Regions from separate parts of the Streptomyces sp. NPDC005303 genome, predicted to be linked through region 4. Evidence: riboswitches for the same ligand, from Rfam matches in the RefSeq annotation. Region 4 holds a riboswitch; each other region holds the start of a gene.

Region 1 (4,204 bases), on a different contig from region 4:
CCCAGGCCCCGGACATGGACGCGGTGTTCGTCGCCTCGGACCTCATGGCCCTGGGGGTCGTGGGCGTCCTTCAGCAGGCCGGGCGCGCGGTCCCGGATGACATCGCTGTCGGCGGCTTCGACGACTCCCCGGCGGCCACCGCCATCGCCCCCGCCCTCACCACCATGCGCCAGCCCTTCGACCGCATCAGCGCCGAGATGGTCCGCATGCTCCTCGCCCAGATCGCGGGCGAGGACACGGCCGGAGTGATCCTCCCGACCGAACTGGTGGTGCGGGACTCGGCGTAGCGCTCCGCGGGCCCGTCCGAGGTGGCCCCCGGAACCGGAACTGCCGTCAACGGATGTGAAAGCAGCAGCCGTCCGGTTCGCGTCGAGTCGGAGGGGCCAACCATCCGTATTCTCTGATCATGGCCGCCTCCCCCGCATATGCCCTCATCGCCACCGACCTCGACGGCACGCTGCTCCGCGCCGACGACACGCTCTCCGACCGGTCGTTGGCCGCGCTCGCACGGGTGGCGGCGAGCGGGGCCCGGCATCTCGTCGTGACGGGACGGCCGGCTCCCAGAGTGCGGCCGCTGCTCGACGACCTCGGCAGTACGGGGCTCGCGGTGTGCGGACAGGGCGCGCAGGTGTACGACGCCGGCGCGGACCGTCTGCTCTGGTCGGTGACCCTGGACCGGGAGCTGGCCGAGACCGCGCTCGGCAAGATCGAGGCCGAGGTCGGGCAGGTGTACGCGGCCGTGGACCAGGACGGCGTCGACGGGCTCACGCTCATCGAGCCCGGCTATCTGATGCCCCACCCGACGCTGCCCGCCGTGCGGGTCGGCCGGCGTGACGACCTGTGGTGCGAGCCGATCAGCAAGGTGCTGCTGCGCCACCCCTACCTGTCCGACGACGAGTTGGCGGTCACGGCACGCTCGGTGGTGGGCTCGCTGGCGACGGTCACCATGTCCGGGCCCGGGACCGTCGAACTCCAGCCATGCGGCATCACCAAGGCGACCGGCCTCGCGCTGGCCGCCGAACACCTGGGCCTGGGGCCCGAGGTGACGATCGCCTTCGGGGACATGCCCAACGACATCCCCATGTTCGACTGGGCGGCCCGCGGCGTGGCGATGGCCAACGCCCACCCCGAACTCAAGGCCGTGGCCGACGAGGTGACCCTGTCGAACGAGGACGACGGCATCGCCGTCGTCCTCGAAAGACTCTTCCCGCGGGCGTAGTTCCTAGTACGCGCCGAACACGTTGTCGATGGACCCGTACCGCTGGGCCGCGTAGTTGCAGGCGGCGGTGATGTTCGCCACCGGGTCGTACGGGTCCCACGAGGTGTTGGCCACGTGGTACGCGTTGAAGGTCGGGTCGATCACCTGGAGCAGGCCCTTGGAGGGCGTGCCGGCGGCCGCGTTGGAGTCCCAGAGGTTGATGGCGTAGGGGTTGCCGGAGGACTCGCGGATGACGTTGCGGTAGATGCCGTCGTAGGAGCCGGGAATGCCGTGCTCCGCCATGACGGCGAGGGAGGCCCGGATCCAGCCGTCGAGGGTGTTGGAGTAGCCGAGCGTGGTCGCGGTCTGCACGGTCGGGGTGGCCGCGGAGGCGCTGGTCGCACCGATGAGCGGCAGTGCGAGTACGGCGACTCCGGTGCCGGCGACGGCGAGCTTGCGGGCGAGACGGCTGGTACGGGTACGGCGGTGCTGAGCGGCAGCAGACATGGCGAAGTTCCTCTCCGTCGCCTGCGAGGTGAGCTGTCGGGTTCGGGCGGGAGCTGCCCGGCCACGCCTACGAAAGGCGTGACTTCACCCCAAGCCGTACCGGTATGTCCGAAGACGACCGGTACGGCGACTTACCTGGTTCCCCCGCTCCTGCCGTGGTTCTAGGTGGGTGTTGTCGGGTGGTGGCAGGATTCGGCGTCCGCCCGACAGGCCGGGAACGTATGCGAGAGCACATGTCCGGAACAAGTGGCGAAGTCACATGCGATGCCTATTGACCTTGGTAAGAGGCATTTGGGGCACTTGATCCTTTGCGTTCGCCAAGCCTCAACTCGCGCACGAGGAAAGGCGGATCGGCGGATTCCGGATTCACGCCGATCCGTCCGGACGAGTGGGCCAAGTCACAGCCGAGCGCAAGAGGGGTAAAACGGTCAATAATGCTCAACTCATGTTCAACCGGCCGTCCGTGGGATCCGCTTCTCCCACGTCCGGTGGAAGACCACCTCGCCGCCGTCGGTGCAGACGACCTCGTCGGAGGTGCGGAAGTCCGTTCCGTCGCAGGTGATCTCCGAGCGGGTCCGGACGGTCGCGTCCCAGCCGAGCTCGGGGCGGTGCAGCCGGATCGACCAGTCCGAGCGGGTGCGGGCGGACAGGGGGTCCTGCTCGTCGATCGAGTAGGTCTCCAGCGCGTCCTCGGTGGACTCCAGTCCGTCGGGGTACACGCGCGTGCCGCCGCGGCGGGGGTCGACCTCCAGACGCCACTCGCCCTTGGCCACATCACGGACGACCAGCCGCTCGGGGCGGGGTTCGTCCAGGGTGGCGGGGCTCCATCCGTCAGCGGCTACGCCGCGGGTGACCCCGAGCGGCCCGGACTGCTCCGGCTCCTCGAAGGCGATGGCCGAGTCCACTTCACGCGCGCGTACCGGCAGTTCGAGGAAGCTGCCCGCCGGCTCCAGGGTGAATCCCGCCTGCGACCCGGGCTGCGGCCAGATCCACGGCCAGTACGCGGAGGACACGGCGAGCCGGATGCGGTGGCCGGGCGGGAAGGCGTGCCCGATGCCGTTCAGCTCGAAGGCCACCTCCTGCGTGGCCCCCGGCTCCCAGGGCACCACCCGGTCCCGGCCGTGGCGTGCCGAGAGGTTCAGCACGCCCCGCGTGACGAGCGTCGACGACCCGTCCGGAGCAACATCGCAGAGCCGCGCGACGACCTGCCCGCGCGACACCTCCGAGGTCACCCTGAGCCGCACCCGCGGCCGTCCGAGGATCCACGTCTCCTCGCCCACCGCGAAGTCGAAGCAGGCCGAACGGGCGTCCTCCTCCCGCTGGTCCGGCGGCAGGTCGGCGTCGTTGCCGACGGGGCGGAAACGGCCGGCGTCCACACCCGTGTGCTGCGGGGAACGGAGCAGGACGGGTGCGCCCTGAAGGCCGTACGACACCGTCGTCACGTTCGGGGACGGCCAGGCCGGCTCGCCGAGCCAGCGGCCGGGCAGGGTGTCGTAGGCCGTGGCCGGGGGGTGGGAGTCGCTGACGTAGGCCCTCAGGAGCGGTTCCCGCATGATGCCGGTGTCCACGCCCTTCAGGTGCTGGTCCCACCAGCGCAGGGTCTCCTGGAGGAAGCCGATCGCCGGGCCGGGCGACAGGCCGCGGTCCGGGTACTGGTGGGACCAGGGGCCGATCAGTCCCCGTACGCCGTCGGCCGGCAGGTGCTCGACCAGCCGCAGGACCGTGTCGCGGTACGGGTCGTGCCAGCCGCCCACCGCGAGGACGCACGCGCCGATCGCGCCGAAGTCCTCGCGGACGCCGCCGCGCCGCCAGTAGTCGTCGCGGGTCTGGTGGCCGAGCCACGTGTGGACGAACGGCTCGACCGCTTCGAGGCGTTCGAGCCACATCTCCCGCCAGGCGTCCCCGACATGGAGCGGATCCGGCGGCCGGGAGACGAAGGCGAGCATCGTCGCCGCCCACGCGTGCATGTCCACCGCGAGGACGGAACCTCCCATGTAGTGCGCGTCGTTGTCATAGCGGTCGTCGGTGGAGCAGACGGCGACGACCGCCTTGAGCGGCTCGGGAGCCAGCGCCGCGATCCGGAGGGAGGCGAAGCCGCCCCAGGAGATGCCGAACATGCCGACCCGGCCGTCGCACCAGGGCTGCGCGGCCAGCCAGTCGACGACCTCGACCCCGTCGGCGAGCTCGGTCGCCGAGTACGCGTCGCCCGGCAGGCCCCCGCTGTTGCCGTGCCCGCGTACGTCCACGCGGACGGAGGCGTAGCCGTGGCCCGCGTACCAGGGGTGGCGCTGCCGGTCACGGGCCGCGGTCCGGTCGGTGAGGCGGTAGGGCAGGTATTCGAGGATCGCGGGTACCGGTTCCTGGGTGAGGGGTCGCCACACGCGTGCGTACAGGAGTGTCCCGTCCGGGAGCGGGATGCGGACGTCGTCGTGGGTCGTCTCGTGGGGGAAGGACGTACGGATGCGCATCGGTGGGGTCCCGTCGGTCGACATCGTCGTA
Region 2 (4,204 bases), on a different contig from region 4:
CCTGGTACTCGTCGACGAGGACATGCCGGAAGCGGCGGCGGTAGTGCTCGGAGACATCGGGGAACGCCCGGAGCAGGTTGACCGTCGTCATGATCAGGTCGTCGAAGTCGAGAGCGTTCGCCTCGCGGAGGCGCGACTGGTACATCGCGTAGGCCTGGGCGAGGGTCTTCTCGAAGCCGTCGGTGGCCTGGGCGGCGAAGTCCTCCTCGTCGATCAGCTCGTTCTTCAGGTTGCTGATCTTGGCGCTGAAGGACTTCGGCGGGAATTTCTTGGGGTCGAGGTCCAGGTCACGGCAGACCAGCGCCATGAGCCGCTTGGAGTCGGCGGCGTCGTAGATCGAGAAGGAGGAGGTGAACCCGAGCTTCTTCGACTCCCTGCGCAGGATCCGCACGCACGCGCTGTGGAAGGTCATGACCCACATCGCGTTCGCGCGCGGGCCGACGAGCTGCTCGACGCGCTCCTTCATCTCGCCCGCGGCCTTGTTGGTGAAGGTGATCGCGAGGATCTGGCCCGGGTGGACATTGCGCTCGCCGAGGAGGTGGGCGATGCGGTGGGTGAGCACCCGGGTCTTGCCGGAGCCGGCACCGGCCACGATGAGCAGCGGGGAGCCGGAGTGCACGACGGCCGCGCGCTGGTTCTCGTTCAGCCCCTCCAGGAGCGTGGCCGGGTCCACCACCGGGCGCGGGGCGCCGTCGCGGTAGTAGGCGTCCCGGTCGGGGGGCACGTCGAACTTCCCACCGAACAGGTCGTCCGGAACCTGCTCCGGTCCGTGCTCGTCCTCGGGCGGCGGCGGGGGTTCCTCCCCATGCCCGCGAGGGGCCTGGAGGTCCGCCAGGAAGCTGTCGTCAAAGAGGCTGCTCATCGCTCTCCGAGTCTAGGGCTCCCCACTGACAGCCCGCCGCCGCCCCGAGAACATCCACCCGTACCAGAACCCGATGATCTTCCGACCGGACCTCCTGGCGCCCTCCTGGGCTCCGGACCTCCGGACCTCCGGACTTCCTGGCTTCCTGGCTTCCTGGCCTCCTGGCCTCCTGGCCTCCTGGCCGACGGCCACGCCCGCCGGGACCGGCCACCCTCACGTCCCTGCGCCTGCCGTGCGAGACCTTCGTCACGGCACAGGCACAGGCCCGGCCGACCGCCAGGTGAAGACCAACCCGCCCCCGGCTACGGCGGCCCCTGAAACCGGCCCCTGAAACCAGCCCCAAAAGGCGAGCAGACGGCATCGCGCCACCGAAAATAGCCCCAAGGCATCCCAGATCGCCGCGAATTCGCGAGGCGAAGCGCCCCCTGGGACGAAGGTCACGAAAATGTATCGGGCATATCGAACATCAACCTTCACAGGGGCCACACCAGTTGGTTACCGTTCCGGACAGGCCGTACGACCCCCTCCGGCGAACCTCGCCGGGCCGCACGGCCTCCGCCGAGTCCGCAGCGCCGCCGCGCGCCCGGAGCCGGGGACCCACCGAACCCGGGGTGAATCGGCCGACTCCCGCGCAGGGGAGCGCCGTAGGGCAACCCTTCCCGCCCGAACCCGACAGCTAACCCGGTAGGCGGAGCATCGGAAGGAGTCGCCTCCCTTGGCGTCGCACCGCAAGTCGCGTCCCGTCGGTACGCGCATGGCAGGCATACGGACCCCGGCCCTCGCGACGGCCGCCCTCACCTCCGTGGCCCTGCTGTCCCAGTCGGCGAACGCCGCGCCGGCCGATGACAAGCCGAGTCTCGAAGAGGTCGAGAAGAAGGTCGACGACCTCTACCGCCAGGCCGAGTCGGCGACCGACGGCTACAACGCGGCGAAGGAGAAGACGGCCAAGCAGCGCAAGCAGGTCGACACGCTCCTCGACGACGTCGCCCAGCGCACCCAGAAGCTCAACAAGGCACGCGAGGAACTCGGGTCCTTCGCCGCGGCCCAGTACCGCACCGGTGCCTCCGCGCCCGACACGGCGACCTTCCTGCTCGCCGACACCCCGCAGGACTACTTCGACCAGACACAGCTCATGGGCCGCTTGACGAGCCGCCAGAAGGGCGCGGTCGACGACTTCGTCTCCGAGCAGTCCGCGACGATGAAGAAGCGCCAGGAGGCCTCGCAGAGCCTTCAGTCGCTCAGCGAGACGCAGAGCGACCTGAAGACCGCCAAGGCGACCGTCCAGAAGAAGCTCGCCGACGCGCGCGAGCTGCTGTCGGAGCTGACCGCCCAGGAGAAGGCGCGGCTCGCGGCGATCGAGCAGCGCAAGCAGCAGGAGGCGGCCCGCAAGGCGGCGGAGCTGGCGCAGCAGCAGGCGGCGGCCGAGAAGGCCGCACAGGAGACCGCCGCCCCGCAGCAGAGCACGTCGACGGCGCCCGACTCCTCGTACGCCACCAAGGCCGCCAAGGCCCTCGCCTTCGCCCGCGCGCAGATCGGCAAGCCGTACGTCTGGGGCGCCACCGGCCCCGACTCCTACGACTGCTCGGGGCTCACCCAGGCCGCCTGGAAGGCGGCGGGCGTAGACCTCCCCCGCGTCACCTACGACCAGGTCAACGCCGGCACCACGGTCTCCCTGGCCGACGCCCAACCCGGTGACCTGGTCTTCTTCTACGACGACATCAGCCACGTCGGCCTCTACATCGGCAACGGCATGATGATCCACGCCCCCAAGCCGGGCGCGTACGTCCGCGAGGAGTCGATCTACTACGACGGCGAGTCGGGGATCCACAGCGTGGTCCGCCCGGCCTGAGGTCGCACAGCCCGCACTCGCGTGCATTTCCGCACGCGCGCGTGCGCGCCCCGTCCGCACGGCACGGGGAACTTCCTAGCATCGGCACATGTCCGGTACCTCCCCCCACTCCCCCCTGCGCGCCTGGTGGACGCGGCGCCCGCCCGCGGCCGGGGCGGCGGTGATGGCGACCGGCATCGTGTCGCTCGGGCTCGGTCTGACCGGGCACGAGACGCTGTCCCGGATCGCCCTGGTGCTCGGTTGCGCGGCCTGGCTCGGGCTGGCCGCCGAGTTCGCCGTACTACTGCTGCGGGAGCGCTCGCGATGGGCCGTGGACGCCGGAACACCGGGCGCCCTGACGGCCGTGGCGGCGACCACCGTCCTCGGCACCCGGTTCTCGGCACTCGGCCGGCAGACCCTCGCCGAGGCGCTGCTGGCCCTGTCCGCGCTGCTGTGGCCGGTGCTGCTCGTGCTCGTCGTGGGGCGCTGGACGCGGCGGATGCCCGGCGGGGTGTTCCTCTGCTGTGTCGCCACCCAGGGCCTCGCGGTCCTCGGCGCCACGCTCGCCCCGGCAGAGTCAGCGGCCTGGCTCGCGCACGCGGCGCTCGTGCTGTTCTGGCTCGGCCTGGTCCTCTACGTTGTCGCGCTCTTCCGCTTCGATCTGCGCCAGGTGCTGGAGGGACCGGGCGACCAGTGGATCGCGGGCGGCGCGCTCGCCATCTCGGCGCTCGCCGGCTCGAAGCTGATCGCCGCGGACAGCGCAAGCCTGTACCTGTGGAACGATGACGACCTCGGCGTCCTGCGCGCGGTGACCGTCGCCCTGCTGGTGCTCGACCTGGCCTGGTACGCCGTCCTGCTGGCGGCCGAGTTCGTACGGCCGCGTCTGCGCTACGACGTGCGCCGCTGGGCCACCGTGTTCCCCATGGGCATGGCCGCGGTGGCGGCTCTGTCGGTCTCCGCCGCCGTGGACGTCCCGTCGCTCCGGACACCGGGTGAGGTGCTGCTGTGGATCTCCGTGGCGGCCTGGCTGGCCGTCGCGGCCGGGGCGGCCGACTCCGCTCGTGCCGCCGTCAGGTCCACAGCACCGCGATGAAGACATTGGCCGTGGTCAGCGCTCCGACCAGGCCGAACAGGCTCTTGTCCACCTTCTCGTCGTCCCGCTTCACATAGACGAGACCGAGGATCACGATCAGCAGGGCCAGCTTCACGCCGATCTTGATGTTGTTGACGTGCTGGTCGTCGGCCTGGTTGAGGCCGACCAGGATCACCCCGGTGACCAGCATCGTCGCGGCGCCGTGCAGCATCGCGGGAACGAACCGGGCGGCGCCCTGGCCCATCGCCTTCATCTGGGTGAGGAAGCCTCCGAGGAGCGAGGCGATACCGATGATGTGCAGGCCGACGAAGAGATGGATGAGTACGTCCATGGGGCCGGAGCCTATGCCGGGGCGCGAGGGACACTCGCACCGGCCCCTTGAGCAGATGTTGCATATATGCGACCCATAGCACTCCCCGCC
Region 3 (4,204 bases), on a different contig from region 4:
TGTGGTCGGTGCCCAGGCGCCGCAGCGAAGCCTCCGCCGCCGCCTTGATGTTCGCGGCGCTCAGGCCCTGGAAGTCGGGGTGCTGGCTGACCTTCGTGGCGATGACGACGTCGTCGCGGTTGCCGCGGGCCGCCAGCCACTTGCCGATGATCGTCTCGGACTCGCCGCCGGAGTTCCCGTCGACCCACGCCGAGTAGGAGTCGGCCGTGTCGACGAAATTGCCGCCGGCCGCGGTGTACGCGTCGAGGACGGCGAAGGACGTGGCTTCGTCGGCGGTCCAGCCGAAGACGTTGCCGCCCAGGGAGAGCGGGAAGACCTCGAGGCCGGAGGAGCCGAGCTTGCGAAGAGAAGTCATGCCATACGTCAACGCCCGCGCCGGACGCCGGTCTTCCGCTACGGCCGCAAAGTCCTCGTAAACAACCGGAATCAGTCGCTCCGAAGCACCGGCAGCCCTGACGTCGGGGGGACGTCGTCAGGGCTGCCGGAGTTCGCGGGAGTCCGCGGGAGACCTCAGGGGGTGAGCCCCTTGCCGCGCAGCCACGACATCGGGTCGATCCCGTCGGCCGAGCCGCCCGGGTGGACCTCCAGGTGCAGGTGCGCGCCGGTCACGTTGCCCGTGGCGCCCACGCGGCCGATGACGTCACCCGTGCCGACCTTCTGGCCGACGCTGACATTGATCGAGGACTGGTGGCAGAACCACAGCTCGGTGCCGTCGTCGAGGGTGAGGATCGTGCGGTAGCCGTAGGAACCGGCCCAGCCGGCCTCGGTGATGGTGCCGCTGTGGATCGCCTTGATGAGGGTGCCCGTGGGGGCGGCGAAGTCGAGGCCCGTGTGGTAGCCGGAGGACCACAGCGAACCGGCCTGACCGAAGGTCCCCGTGATGGTGTACGACGAGGTCGGCAGCGTGTACTGCTTGGCGAGCTCGGCCAGGCGCGCGGCCTCGGCCTTCTTCGCGGCCGCCTCCTCCGCCTTCTTCTTCGCGGCGGCGGCCTTCTCCTGAGCGTCCTTCTCCGCCTTGGCGGCGGCCGCGTCGGCCTCCTTCTGGGCGGCGTCCGCGACGGCCTGGGCGGCCTTGGTGTCGATCTGGTCCTGCTGCACCTCGGCCTGGGCCAGGATGCGCGAGCGCAGCGCCTCGCCGGCGTCCGAGGTGCCCTGAGTGGTGTCGGCGGTGGTGGCGCCGACACTGCTGAAGGCGCTCGTGTCGTCCGCGGCGGTGTCGGCGTTGTCCGAGATGAGCGAGCTCACGGAGCCCAGGTCGGGCATGGAGATGGAGACCGGCGGCTTGCCGGTGTTGGCGCTGGCCATCCCGCCCGCGCTGACGGCGGCTATGACACCGACGCCGAGAACGGTGGAGCTACGGGCGAAACCCCCGCCACGCTGCTTGGCGACGCGATGCCGGCCTCGTACGGGAGCGAGGGAATCCGCGGTCGGGTTCCACTCGCCGAGCGGGGCCTCGTCGTCGGCGCGGTAGCCGCCGTACACGAGGGTGTCGCTCGGAACGTACGGCGCCTCGGGGGCAGGCGGGTTGGACGCCACGTGGGCGCGCTCCTTTCCTTCCTTCTCGCCTACCGGGTTAGCTGACGGGTTCGGAGCAGGAAGGTCTCCTACGCGCGTATACCCGCCGTGCTGCCACGGCGGAGTACGAGCGATTCACCCCAAGTTGGTGGTTCCCCGGTTTCCTTGCGGAATTCGGCGCGTGAGCACGGAGCCGTCTCTTGTGACGGCTGGGACGACCGCGCTGCGTTATCGAACGTTAATAGACCCGGGGGCTCGATTCCAAGCTGTTCCGCTTGATCGTTAACGAAATCCCGCAGGACTTAGGGCCCATGAACGGCTAAAAACGGGCGAGTTGACCCTTCGTCGGATGGCGCACAGGTGTTGACGGTGCGTCAGTTGTTATGCGGAGGGCGGTCACTCGCTCACCCCGCGTCACGAGACGTCGTACCGTGCGGCACGGCCGGGAAAACACTCAGGGCCGGAGTCCAGTGACTGGACTCCGGCCCTGAGCCTTGAGTAGCGGGGACAGGATTTGAACCTGCGACCTCTGGGTTATGAGCCCAGCGAGCTACCGAGCTGCTCCACCCCGCGCCGTTGTGTGACCAGCATACGTCATCGGCGAGGTGGTTCGCGCCAGGGTTGTTCCGGAGGCCCGGCGGTGCGGGCCGGCTCCCCCTGTGCGGAAACCCTCGCCCGGCCCGGAAGGTGTAGCCGGCTACACCGTGCGCCGGGAGCCGTTCGTCTAGCGTGAGCCGCATGTGGAAGTCGGTGCAGCGTGCGGCGATGGCGACCGTGCATCTCGTCGTGGCCGCGGCGATGTGCTTCGGCATGTACCTCTTCATCACCGTGCTGCTGATCGCCGCCGCAGGCACGGTCGTCGTGGTCGGCTGCTGGCTGCTGCCCGAGGCCGTGCTGCTGATACGGCGGATCGCGGGCGCCAAGCGGAATCTGACCGCCCGGTGGACGGGCAGGGAGATCCCCGAGGCCTACACCCCGATGACCGGCACGCTGCGCGAGCGGCTGCGCATCTCGGTGCGGGACCCCGGCACGCTCACGGACTTCCGCTGGATGCTCTGCTACTACCTCTACGGCGCCCTGCTCGCCCTCGCCCTGCCCCTGTGGCCCCTCGGCCTGGTGGTCGACGGTGTCTGGGCCGGGGCGCTGCGCCGCGACCCCGTCGTCCTCCCGCTGATCGTGAGGCTCGCGGACACCGAGGCCCGCTGGTCGACCGCGCTGCTCATGCCGTCCCCGAAGGCCAGGCTGGCCCGGCGGGTCGAGGAGCTGAAGGAGACCCGGGCCGACGCCATCGCCGCGCACGAGGCGGAACTTCGCCGCATCGAACGGGACCTGCACGACGGCGCCCAGGCGAACCTCGTGGCGCTGTCGATGCGGATCGGACTCGCCAAGCGGGCCTACGACCGTGACCCGGACGCCGCCCGTAAGCTGCTGGACGACGCCCAGACCCAGGCCGAGCGGGCACTGACCGAGCTGCGGCACGTGGTGCGCGGCATCCACCCGCCGATCCTCACCGACCGGGGTCTGGTCGGCGCGGTGCGGGCGCTGGCGGCGAGCAGCGGGCTGACGGTGACCGTGGACGACGGCGGCCTGGACGCGGGCACCCGGGCGCCCGCGGCGGTGGAGGCGGCCGCCTACTTCGTGGTCGCCGAGTCCCTCACCAACGTGGCGAAGCACAGCGGTGCGGACCGGGCCGAGGTCCGGCTGGCCCGGACCCGGCGCGGGCTGACCGTGCGGGTGCGGGACGAGGGCCGGGGCGGCGTCGACGAGCCCGCGGGCTCGGGGCTGCTCGGGATGCGGCGCAGGGTCGCTGCGCTCGACGGGACCTTCGAAGTGACCAGCCCCGCCGGGGGCCCGACCGTGATCTACGTGGAGCTGCCGTGCGTGTGGTGATCGCCGAGGACAACGCCCTTCTGAGAGAGGGGCTCGTCCTTCTGCTGACGTCCTCCGGGCACGAGGTCGTGGCCGTCGTCGGCACCGGCCCCGAGATCCTGCCCGCCCTGCTCGACCACCGGCCGGACGTGGCCGTGCTCGACGTACGGATGCCGCCCGGGTTCCGCGACGAGGGTCTGCGGGCCGCCCTGGAGGCACGGGAGCGGATCCCCGGACTTCCGGTACTGGTGCTCTCGCAGTACGTCGAGGAGTCGTACGCCGCCGAGTTGCTGGCGGGTGGCACCAGCGGGGTCGGCTATCTCCTGAAGGACCGGGTCGGCCGGGTCGACGAGTTCCTCGACGCGCTGGAGCGGGTCGCGGCCGGCGGCACCGCGCTCGACCCCGAGGTCGTCACCGAGCTCCTGACCCGCCGCCGTGACACACCGCTCGACTCCCTCACCCCGCGCGAGCGTGAGGTGCTGAAGCTGATGGCCGAGGGGTACGACAACACCACCATCGCGAAGACCCTCGTCGTCACCGAGCGCGCGGTCAGCAAGCACATCGGCAACGTCTTCCTCAAGCTGGGCCTGCCACCGAGCGACAGCGGCCACCGGCGGGTGCTGGCCGTGCTGGCCTATCTGGCGCACACGCCCAGCTGAGCGTCAGCCGACGCCGAGTTCGGTCAACTCCGCCAGCGGCAGCGTGTGCTGGGTCTGCAGGACCTTCGCGCGCAGGTAGCGGACGTTGTGGGCGGTGGTGAAGACTCCGGTGGGGATCCGGTCACGGACATCGATGCCGAGGTCGCGCAACTGGCCGGCCT
Region 4 (4,204 bases):
AGATCGCCGACAGCGCCGAGGACGCCGCCGAGGACCCGGAAGCCGCGGCGACCGTAGAAGCCACCGACGAGAACGAGGAGGCGGCCAAGTGACCGAGCTCGCCGCGATGGAATTCCACCCGCAGCCGCAGGCGGGCGAGCCCAAGGTCTGGGCCTTCCCCGCCCCCGAGCGCGGGACGCTCGACAACGGCCTGACCCTCCTGCGCTGCCACCGCCCCGGCCAGCAGGTCGTCGCCGTCGAGGTGCTCCTGGACGCGCCCCTGGACGCCGAGCCGGCCGGCCTGGACGGTGTCGCCACAATCATGGCGCGCGCGTTCTCCGAGGGCACCGACAAGCACTCCGCCGAGGAGTTCGCCGCCGAGCTGGAGCGCTGCGGCGCCACCCTCGACGCGCACGCCGACCACCCGGGCGTCCGGCTCAGCCTCGAAGTGCCCGCCTCCCGCCTCGCCAAGGCGCTCGGTCTGCTGGCCGACGCGCTCAGGGCGCCCGCGTTCGCGGACAGCGAGGTCGAGCGGCTGGTCCGCAACCGCCTCGACGAGATCCCGCACGAGCTGGCCAACCCGTCCCGCCGCGCGGCCAAGGAGCTCTCCAGGGAGCTGTTCCCGGCGGACTCGCGCATGTCGCGTCCGCGCCAGGGCACCGAGGAGACGGTCGAGAACATCGACTCCGCGGCCGTACGCGCCTTCTACGAGAAGCATGTGCGCCCCGCCACCGCGACCGCCGTGGTCGTCGGCGACCTCACCGACATCGATCTGGACGCGCTGCTCCGTGACACTCTCGGCTCCTGGAAGGGCTCCACGGCCGAGCCGCGGCCCGTGCCGCCGGTGACCGCCGACGACACCGGCCGGGTCGTCATCGTGGACCGCCCCGGCGCCGTCCAGACGCAGCTGCTGATCGGCCGTATCGGCGCCGACAGGCACGCACGCGTGTGGCCCGCGCAGGTGCTCGGCACGTACTGCCTCGGCGGCACCCTCACCTCCCGCCTGGACCGCGTCCTGCGCGAGGAGAAGGGCTACACCTACGGCGTACGGTCGTTCGGCCAGGTCCTCAGGTCCGCTCCGGACGGTTCCGGCGCCGCGATGCTCGCCATCAGCGGCTCGGTCGACACCCCGAACACCGGTCCCGCGCTGGACGACCTGTGGAAGGTGCTGCGCACACTCGCCGAGGGCGGACTCACCGACGCCGAGCGCGATGTCGCCGTGCAGAACCTCGTCGGTGTGGCGCCGCTCAAGTACGAGACCGCGGCGGCCGTGGCGAGCACGCTGGCCGACCAGGTCGAGCAGCACCTGCCCGACGACTACCAGGCGACCCTGTACCAGCAACTCGCCGCGACCGGCACCGTGGAGGCCACCGCCGCCGTCGTGAACGCCTTCCCGGTGGACCGGCTGGTGACGATCCTGGTCGGCGACGCGGCCGCCATCAAGGAGCCCGTCGAAGCCCTCGGCATCGGCGAAGTCAAGGTCGTGACGGCCGAGTAGAGGCAAGTTGGCCTCGAAGGGGCCCTGGTGACGGGAGCGTCACCAGGGCCCCTTCGACACCCAACTCCCTCAGATGTCCGAATTGGGCAGGAGGTTGCCTGTCTGCCCTGTGGGATGCGCTACAAAAGCCCTGATCGGTTTGGGGATTGAAAGCGGGCCCGCTTAGCGTCCTCTGGGCTGTCCGTCAGGCACTGCGCCGCGCCCGCGGCACCGGACAGCCATCGCCGAGTCCCCGCATGGCGCGAGCCAGGGGAGCCGGGGACCCACACCACATGTCCCTGGGGTGAATCGGACGCCCGCGCATCGCGAGGGGGTCCGTAGGAGACCTTCCTGCTCCGAACCCGTCAGCTAACCCGGTAGGCGAGAAGGAAGGAAAGGACCAGCCACCACATGGCGTTCACCTGCGCCACCGGGAAGCACCGTCGTCCCAGCCGTATGAAGCGCACCACCGCACGCGCGGCCGGCGTCGCGGCCCTCGCCACCACCGGCGTCATCGGCGCCGTCGCCGCCCCGGCGTTCGCCGCCGACAACTCCGTCAGCTCCGTGGAACAGAGCGGCCTCATGCCCGTCGTCACCGTCGGCGACTCCCTCGCGGACCAGCTCGACGCCCAGGCAGAGGCCCAGGCGCAGGCCGCCGCGCAGAAGAAGGCGGCGGCGGAGGCCAAGCGCAAGGCCGAGGCGCGCGCCAAGGAGATACGCGAGGCCAAGGAGCGCGCCGCCCGCGAGGCCGAGCGCAAGCGTCTCAACGCCTTCGTCGCCCCGATCTCCGGTTCCTACATCTCCACCGGCTACAAGAGCGGCGGCTCCCTGTGGTCGTCCGGCAGTCACACCGGTGTCGACTTCCACGCCGCCAGCGGCACCTCCGTGCACGCGGTCGGTCGCGGCACCGTCGTCGAGGCCGGCTGGGGCGGGTCGTACGGCGACAACATCGTGATCAGGATGGCCGACGGCACGTACACCCAGTACGGCCACCTGTCGTCCATCGGCGTCTCGGTCGGCCAGTCGGTCACCCCCGGCCAGCAGATCGGGCTGTCCGGCGCGACCGGCAACGCCACCGGGCCGCACCTGCACTTCGAGGCGCGCACCACCCCCGAGTACGGCTCGGACATCGACCCCGTCGCCTACCTGCGCTCGCACGGCGTGAACGTCTGACGACCCAGCGCGCGACCATTGCGAGACCCCGGCTCCCCGAGCCGGGGTTTCGGCGTTTCCAGCGCCCCGTTGTCCAAAAAATATCCCTGGATTCCGGCCCGCCGTCGGAAATTCCCGCTCATTGCAATAGAGTCACTGAACACACGTCAATCGGCGACGTTTCACGGGGATTAAGACGGAGGTCGGACATGCGTATTCCGGCGCACTCGGTATGCACGGCGATCCGGGACGACATCGTCGCAGGTGTCCACGAGCGCGGGAGCCGGCTCACCGAGGAACTGCTCGCCCGCCGCTACGGCGTCTCCCGTGTCCCCGTCCGCGAGGCCCTGCGCACACTGGAGGCCGAGGGCTTCGTGGTGACGCGGCGGCACGCGGGCGCGTGCGTGGCCGAACCGACCGAGCAGGAGGGTGCCGACCTCCTGGAGATGCGCATGCTCCTGGAACCGCTCGGCGCCTCCCGGGCCGCCCAGCGGCGCACCGAGGCCCATCTGAAGGTACTGCGCGGCCTGGTCAGGCTCGGTCAGGAGCGGGCCAGGCGGGGCAACAGCGACGATCTGCGCTCCCTGGGGGGCTGGTTCCACGAGACGCTCGCGCAGGCCTCCGGCAGCCCCGCTCTGACCTCCATGCTGACCCAACTGCGGCACAAGATCGCCTGGATGTACGTCGTGGACGCACCGGCCGACCCCGTGGAGTCCTGGGTCGAGCACGGCGCGATCGTGGACGCGGTGGCGCGCGGCGACGGCGAGCGCGCGCGGGCGATCACGGCGCTGCACACCGAGCGCTCGGGCGCGGCGCACCGGCTGCGGACCGTCACCGGGAAGGAGCGCGCGGACCGTGTGAGGACCTCGCAACATCCTGTAAACGTGACGGGAGCTCGGCATTAACACGGGCACCGTATACAAAGAGGGGGTAATTCGCGGGGGACTATTCATGCTGCCCGCGCCAGGGAAATGCGAAGGGCCCGCCCGATAATTCGGACGAGCCCCTCGATGCTTTTCAGGGCACCTTTGCTCAGACGGTCTCGGGAAGCTCCTCGAGGCCCTCGGCGACCAGCTTCGCGAGCCGGTCGAGGGCCGCGTCCGCGCCCTCGGCGTCGGAGGCGAGGACGACCTCCTCGCCGCCCTGCGCGCCCAAGCCGAGAACGGCCAGCATGGAGGCCGCGTTGACGGGGTTGCCGTCGGCCTTGGCGATCGTCACCGGGATACCTGCGGCCGTGGCGGCCCGGACGAAGATGGAAGCGGGACGGGCGTGGAGGCCCTCGGCCCAGCCGACGTTGACGCGGCGCTCAGCCATGTGATGCTGCCCTTCGGTTCTCAGGGTTGTCTAGACCAGTTTCCCACACGTGAAGCGTCTCCGGAGGGGACCCGGAGTCCCTCCCGGGGCGACTCGTCGGACCGCGGCCTCGGCCCGACTTCCGTCCTTTGCGTTCTCGCGCGTTCTCCACAGACTGCCTCGCGCCGTTGTCGTACGCGAGCCGTACTCTGGGGCCCATGCAGAGCGCGTCGGACCGGCACGAGTACCCCGCCCACTGGGAGGCCGACGTAGTGCTGCGCGACGGCGGCACCGCGCGCATCA

What was found. Region 4 has a riboswitch for cyclic di-AMP ahead of ABZT93_RS36360 (M23 family metallopeptidase). Riboswitches for the same ligand answer to the same signal wherever they lie in the genome.
Region 1: another riboswitch for cyclic di-AMP. It lies ahead of ABZT93_RS00820 (transglycosylase SLT domain-containing protein); the one in region 4 lies ahead of ABZT93_RS36360 (M23 family metallopeptidase).
Region 2: another riboswitch for cyclic di-AMP. It lies ahead of ABZT93_RS01865 (NlpC/P60 family protein); the one in region 4 lies ahead of ABZT93_RS36360 (M23 family metallopeptidase).
Region 3: another riboswitch for cyclic di-AMP. It lies ahead of ABZT93_RS30835 (M23 family metallopeptidase); the one in region 4 lies ahead of ABZT93_RS36360 (M23 family metallopeptidase).

Annotation. Positions count from the first base shown of each region.
Region 1 covers NZ_JBEXGM010000001.1:171,119-175,322, forward strand. The annotation lists gene ABZT93_RS00810 (LacI family DNA-binding transcriptional regulator) at 1-287, shown strand, start outside; gene ABZT93_RS00815 (HAD family hydrolase) at 407-1,219, shown strand; gene ABZT93_RS00820 (transglycosylase SLT domain-containing protein) at 1,223-1,705, opposite strand; cyclic di-AMP (ydaO/yuaA leader) riboswitch at 1,711-1,913, opposite strand; gene ABZT93_RS00825 (CocE/NonD family hydrolase) at 2,155-4,173, opposite strand.
Region 2 covers NZ_JBEXGM010000001.1:381,022-385,225, reverse strand. The annotation lists gene pcrA (DNA helicase PcrA) at 1-862, opposite strand, end outside; cyclic di-AMP (ydaO/yuaA leader) riboswitch at 1,409-1,570, shown strand; gene ABZT93_RS01865 (NlpC/P60 family protein) at 1,578-2,711, shown strand; gene ABZT93_RS01860 (tellurite resistance/C4-dicarboxylate transporter family protein) at 2,800-3,783, shown strand; gene ABZT93_RS01855 (hypothetical protein) at 3,761-4,114, opposite strand.
Region 3 covers NZ_JBEXGM010000028.1:79,572-83,775, reverse strand. The annotation lists gene ABZT93_RS30840 (aldo/keto reductase) at 1-355, opposite strand, end outside; gene ABZT93_RS30835 (M23 family metallopeptidase) at 511-1,536, opposite strand; cyclic di-AMP (ydaO/yuaA leader) riboswitch at 1,548-1,705, opposite strand; tRNA gene ABZT93_RS30830 (tRNA-Met) at 2,015-2,088, opposite strand; gene ABZT93_RS30825 (histidine kinase) at 2,254-3,405, shown strand; gene ABZT93_RS30820 (response regulator transcription factor) at 3,393-4,043, shown strand; gene ribA (GTP cyclohydrolase II) at 4,047-4,204, opposite strand, start outside.
Region 4 covers NZ_JBEXGM010000043.1:27,092-31,295, forward strand. The annotation lists gene ABZT93_RS36350 (pitrilysin family protein) at 1-92, shown strand, start outside; gene ABZT93_RS36355 (pitrilysin family protein) at 89-1,477, shown strand; cyclic di-AMP (ydaO/yuaA leader) riboswitch at 1,690-1,854, shown strand; gene ABZT93_RS36360 (M23 family metallopeptidase) at 1,868-2,629, shown strand; gene ABZT93_RS36365 (GntR family transcriptional regulator) at 2,818-3,513, shown strand; gene ABZT93_RS36370 (HPr family phosphocarrier protein) at 3,641-3,922, opposite strand; gene ABZT93_RS36375 (GNAT family N-acetyltransferase) at 4,120-4,204, shown strand, end outside.